2 regions of the Planococcus lenghuensis genome follow, and region 1 is predicted to be linked to the other one. Evidence: riboswitches for the same ligand, from Rfam matches in the RefSeq annotation. Region 1 holds a riboswitch; the other holds the start of a gene.
What was found. Region 1 has a riboswitch for thiamine pyrophosphate ahead of B0X71_RS08255 (3-oxoacyl-ACP reductase). Riboswitches for the same ligand answer to the same signal wherever they lie in the genome.

Region 2: another riboswitch for thiamine pyrophosphate. It lies ahead of thiT (energy-coupled thiamine transporter ThiT); the one in region 1 lies ahead of B0X71_RS08255 (3-oxoacyl-ACP reductase).

The regions. Positions count from the first base shown of each region.
Region 1 is NZ_CP019640.1:1,624,668-1,627,810, reverse strand. Features, by position in the region: gene lysA (diaminopimelate decarboxylase) at 1-461, shown strand, start outside; gene B0X71_RS08260 (hypothetical protein) at 526-1,068, opposite strand; TPP riboswitch at 1,256-1,362, shown strand; gene B0X71_RS08255 (3-oxoacyl-ACP reductase) at 1,446-2,207, shown strand; gene thiW (energy coupling factor transporter S component ThiW) at 2,297-2,785, opposite strand; gene thiE (thiamine phosphate synthase) at 2,782-3,143, opposite strand, start outside.
Region 2 is NZ_CP019640.1:935,625-938,767, forward strand. Features, by position in the region: gene B0X71_RS04670 (M20 family metallopeptidase) at 213-1,289, opposite strand; TPP riboswitch at 1,408-1,507, shown strand; gene thiT (energy-coupled thiamine transporter ThiT) at 1,596-2,168, shown strand; gene map (type I methionyl aminopeptidase) at 2,227-2,979, shown strand; gene B0X71_RS04685 (GntR family transcriptional regulator) at 3,118-3,143, shown strand, end outside.

The sequences.
Region 1 (3,143 bases):
CGCTTGAGCCCGGCCGTTCCATTGTCGGTGAAGCAGGCTTGACGTTGTACCGCGTCGGGACGGTGAAAGACATTCCCGACGTCAACACGTATGTATCCATTGACGGCGGCATGAGCGATCATATCCGCACTGCGCTGTATGATGCAAAATATACATTGCAGCTTGCCAATCGCGAGCCGGAAGGCAAAGAAATTACAACCACAGTGGCCGGCAAGTTGTGCGAATCCGGCGATTTGATCGCAAAAGGCATTGAACTGCCGCCGGTCGAGCCAGGGGATCTGCTTGCGGTTCTGTCGACAGGCGCTTACCATTACTCGATGGCGTCGAATTACAACCAGATGCTGAAACCGGCTATCGTGTTTGTGAGCGGCAATGATCACCGGCTCGTCATCCGCCGGCAGTCGCTTGAAGATTTGCTTGTGAATGAAGTGACGGACGATCAATTGGGAAAAACGAAGTGAACGGGCAAAAATGGCTCTGCGAATTGCAGGGCCATTTTTCATTTTACGCATGAATTTAGGCGGACTATGCGTAACCCCCCTCTGCTTCCGGCAATTCTTCATATGCCTCTTTTTCCTCGATCAGATCAACGATGAATTTTCGCAGATTGAGCAGTTCCTGTGCGTCCTCTGTCAGTTCACAATACTTTTGGGAGACTTCATGCGTGATGATTTCACCGAGCGCCTGAATCTTCCAGATATCCACTTCATGTGGTGTGTGGATGCATCCGGCATCCGGGACGAGTTCTTTTGGGGCCATCGCGTTGATTTTCTGCATTTTTTCATACACCAGCTTCATTTCTTCGTCGGACAACTTAATGTCTGCCGAAGCCGTTCCGTTGGTAATTAAATCCTTCGTGACCGTATCGTCGAACGTATCCACTTCGTTCTTACTGGTAATGCCATACCGAATAGAAAAATCAAAGTCCTCCGGCATTTCTGCAGGCATAGCAGTTATCGTTTCTGCCGGTTCATCAGCAGGTTCAGTTTCCGGTTCATTCATCGTTCCTTCTGTTGTACCGCACCCGATAAGCAGCAGCAACAGCAGCGATAAGACAATTAATTTCATTTTCTTGTCTCCCTTTCAAGTTTCAATGATTTCCAGCAAATTCCCTGTTATTGATATAGTAGTCGGTTATAAGAGGAAAAGGTTTCAAAAAATTAATCCGGGAGAAAGGTTGGCGGAGGGCATTAGAGGACAATTTGTCGTTTCGCCTGCAGTGTGCTACGCTTGAAAAGAACATAACCGAATACGAATCGCCCACTGGGGGAGCCGCATGAAAAACGGCTGAGACGAGCAGAGCTCGGACCCTTTGAACCTGATCTGGATCATACCAGCGGAGGGAAGTGGCGGATCTTGCTCTCTTTTTAATGGATTGCACACGCCGCTTCCCTTCCCGGGGGAGCGGCGTTTTTGTATACCAACCAATAAAGGGGAGAACATTCATGGAAATTAAAGACCAAGTCATACTGGTAACCGGCGCCAGCAGAGGACTGGGAGCAGCAATCGCAAAAGCCTTCGGACGTGAAGGTGCCAAAGTGGTCGTCAACTTTTACAAAAGCGAACAAAAAGCACAGCAGGTCGTCCAGGATATCGGCGATCACGCTGTTGCAATCCAAGCGGATGTCACCGACAAAGAAGCCGTGCTGAGGCTGTTTGAACAAGCGGAACAACATTTCAACCAATCTGTCACCACCGTTGTCAATAACGCGTTAATCAATTTTACATTCGATGCGGTAAACCGGAAGAATGCCGGGCAGATCCAGTGGGAAGATTATCAAACCCAGCTGGACGGCAGTGTAAAAGCTTCTTTGTATACCACACAAGCTGCAGTTGAAGGTATGTCCCGGCTCAATTTCGGTCGAATTATTACAATCGGGACGAACTTGGTCCAAAACCCCGTTGTGCCTTATCATGACTACAACACCAGCAAAGCGGCATTGATTGGCTTTACCCGGACAATGGCAAACGAATTGGGCGCAAACGGTATTACCGTCAACATGGTATCCGGCGGGCTGCTCCAAAAAACGGATGCCAGTGCTGCCACTCCGGACGATGTCTTCGATCTGATCAGCGCGAGCACCCCGTTAAAGCGTGTGACGACTCCTGAGGAAATGGCGGATGCTGTGTTGTTTTTCTCATCCCCCTGGAGCCGGGCGGTCACCGGGCAGAACCTCATTGTCGACGGCGGTCTCGTGATGCATTGACCGCTACTAAAAGAAAGACTCCGGCACTACTGCCGGAGTCTTTCTTATGTCTTCTTATTTTGAAGTATCCCGACTCCTACTCGAATTTCTTAATAAAGCAATTGAGTCGCTTTGGATTTCATTAGTCTCGAAACAAGGATAACACCGAGCACTGCACCGCTTATACTCGACACAAGGAACGGTGGCATGAAAAAGAAAGCGGCCGCTTCTGTTCCCATCAAAATCCGGGCATACGGAACAGCAATCAGCGAGGCGATAATCCCGGTGCCGATAATTTCGCCAACTGCAGCCAGCCACAATTTCCCGAACTTCAAATACAGGATGCCCGCAAGAAATGCCCCGATCATGCCTCCTGGAAACGCAAGCAATGAACCTGTTCCGGTCATGACTCGGACCACACCGGTCAGAAAAGCGATCAAAACCGCCGGACCCGGTCCGAACAGAACCGCTGCCATGACATTGATGGCATGCTGAATCGGATAAGCGCGGGCGATACCTGCTGGAAACGAAATAAACGCCGAGCCCGCAACGGCGATAGCGACAAACATGGCCATCAGTACCATCTGCTTTGTCTTCATAATTGAGGAGCTCCTTTGTATGCTTCCTTAAAGAGGTTCACTTGACCTCGTACATCTTCCGCTCCTGCAAGAGATGAAATGACCGCTACACTTTCCGCGCCCGCCTGATAGACGGCGCTGGCATTTTCCGGTTTAATTCCGCCGATGCCGACAATTGATAGCGCAGGAAACGCTTTTTTAACAGCCACAATCCCCACAATGCCTGCAGGCGGTTTCGCATCATCTTTGGAACGGGTGCCATAGACGGGCCCCATTCCGACATAATCTGCTCCATCAGCTACCGCCCGCTTCGCTTCTTCGACTGAATGAACCGAAACTCCAAGAATTTTATCCTTTCCGATCCGGCTCTGAACCGATG
Region 2 (3,143 bases), 690 kb from region 1:
TGACTTCTTGGATTTGCAGGACGAGGACGTGCCGCTGGGTCGGTTTTCCCTGACCGTTTTCGTTTGTTCAACGCCTTTTTCACAATTGGATATGCAATCGGACCGTATTTCATAGCTGTTTTCATTAATCGTTTTAGTTTCATAGAAGAATCTCTCCATTCATTTATGATCTTATTGGTATGTTTCCCGCGGAGAGATGTTGGCAAACATGCTTAGGACTCCAGTGCGTGAGCGACAAGAATATCCCTGTAATCTTCCACACTTGAAATTGAGACATACTCGGCGTTCCCATGCCAATCATCACCGGCTGGTCCGAATTCGATTGCTCCTTCACCGCCTTCGATGGCAGCTGCATAGTAACGGGTATCGGCAGCGCCATGCTGGCCGAAGAGAACGGGTTCGGTATCTGTCTCCTGACGAATAATCTCCTGAAGCCGTGCAATATATGGATGGGTGTTAGAAGTCACAAGAGCTGGTGTAGAGCCGCTCGCTGAGTATTCCATATCGAGGTTCAGCTGATCGCCCAAATCCCGCATCTGCCGCTCGATCTCTTGGGGATCCTGGGTTGGCAGAAACCGGATATCGTACGACATGTAACATAGTTCAGGAACTACGTTATACCGGTCTCCTGCGTTGATTTTTGCCAGATTCACTGATGGCTTATCGTAGTACTCAGAAGATTCCTTAGTGAAAGGCAAGTCCTGTAAGGCGGTATGGTACTTCATAGCCGCTTCGATGGCATTTATGCCTTCCCATGGCCGGCTTCCGTGTGCCGGTTTTCCTTTAAAAGTCATGTCCATGTGGATGATCCCTTTTGATTGCAGGCCGATCTTCAAACGGGTCGGTTCACCTGCGATGATAAAATCACCGGTGTAGCCCTGAGAAACGAGCCATTCAGATGTATGGTGTCCGCCGATCTCTTCGTCGGTCACAATGTGCAGCTGGACGATGCGTTCAAGTTTCGTCTCATCGAGATCGATAAACGCCTGCATCATTGCTGCAACACCAGCTTTCATATCGGCAGCTCCGCGTCCATACATCCGGTCCCCCTCCACCAACGGTGCAAACTGCTCTTTGTGCCCTGGCACGACATCAACATGGCCATTCCAGATAATGGTCTCACTTCCTTTGCCTTTCGAGGCTGTCAGCATGAGATATCCCAGATTATCATGGAGTTGAACATCCGCACCGCGTTCCTCGAGCCAACTGGCGCAATAACGCAATGCATCGTTAGCGCCTTCTTTCGTATCACTTTTGAACTTAATCAATTCCTTCAACAATTCAATCATTTCAATAGTCTCCTTTCTGATCGCTTCTATTCTATTCCTTTACCCATGATGCACGACAGGAAACTGCGTTGCAACCGATGGGGGAGTCGTGTACAATATATAATGTAATTGAATAATAGTGCACCACAAGGGGAGCATTTTGCTGAGAGTGAACATTTTGTTCTGACCCTTTGAACCTGTAAGTTAATGCTTGCGCAGGGATGTGGACGGAAATGAGACCTTTACCGGTGTCAGGCTCTGTCCTGACGCCGTTTTTGTATTTCCAGTTCTGGCGGCCTTTTGTTGGTGCAAAAGGAGGAGTTTGTTGTGAGGAATAAAAAGACATTAGTGTTGATGGAAATCGCCATTTTTGGGGCGCTTGCCTTTGTGCTCGATTTCATTGCATTCAAGATGCCGCAGGGCGGATCGGTGAGTCTGGTGATGATTCCGCTTGTGCTAATGACATTCAGACGGGGGATCGGCGCTGGAATTGCGACCGGTTTGCTGGTCGGGCTGCTGCAAATACTGGCAGGACCGTCTGTAGCGCCATTGACATTCGGATTCGTCGTCATGCAGGTCATCCTGGATTATCTGCTTGCTTATGCAGTGGTCGGATTCGCCGGTGTCATGCGCGGGATGTATCTGAAGGGCCTGAAAGCGGAGAAAAAAGGGAAGATGGTGGCGGCTGTTGTTATCGGCACGCTGATCGCATCGATTCTTCGCTACCTGGTGCATGTCACCACGGGTTATCTGTTTTTCGGCATGTACGCGGAAGGCAATCCGCTCGTTTACTCAATTGTCTATAATGCAACCTACATGATCCCGCTCTTTTTGCTCACGGCTGCTGTCTGTTCTGTTCTGTTCATCACGGCTCCGCGCCTGACAAACCCGGAACTCTGACCCGCGGATTCTCTTATGGTATAGTAAATAGAGAATTTTGCTGAAAGAAGGGTATTAGATGATTGCAAAAACAGAACAGGAAATTGAAAGTCTGAAAAAAGCAGGACAATTGGTGGCGAAAATCAGGGAAGAAATGAAGGCAGCCACCAAACCAGGTATCACAACGAAAGAATTGGATGAGCTCGGCGGCCGGCTGTTTGAAGAACTTGGCGGTGTATCGGGCCCGAAAGATCAGTATGATTTTCCCGGTTACACATGCATCAGTGTCAATGAAGAAGTGGCACACGGCATTCCAGGGAAACGGGTGATTCAGGAAGGGGATATCGTCAATATCGATGTTTCCGGTTCTCTTGATGGTTATTTTTCTGACACGGGCATTTCATTTGTTGTTGGAGAAGGTCACGAGGATAAGCAAAAGCTGATTGACGCAGCCGCGCGGGCGTTCGAGCGGGCGATGTCGAAGGTGAAACCGGGTTCCAAGTTGAACCAGATCGGTAAAGCCGTAGAACGGGAGGCGAAGGACCAGGGATTGTTTGTCATCAAGAACCTGACCGGGCACGGCATCGGCAAATCGCTTCATGAAGAACCGCAGCACATTTTAAATTATTACGATGCCTGGGAAAAAACCTTGCTCAAAGAGGGCATGGTGCTGGCGGTTGAACCGTTTATTTCCCAGAAAGCGGAACACATTATCGAGTCAGGCGATGGATGGACATTCATCACCCCGGATCAGTCGCTCGTTGCACAGATTGAACATACCGTGCTGGTTACAAAGGAAGGACCGGTACTGCTGACAGAGCTGGAGGAATAATAGTCTTCCGGTCAGTATCGACTATCGGTTAATTGCACATTTCGACGGACACCCGCTCAAGTGAAGCGGGTGTTTTTTTAATGCTGAAAAGTCGTTTTGAATGTTGCCTTATTAAGTGATATGCGATATATTGCTTTCATGAATAAAAAACTAATTAAACCGAT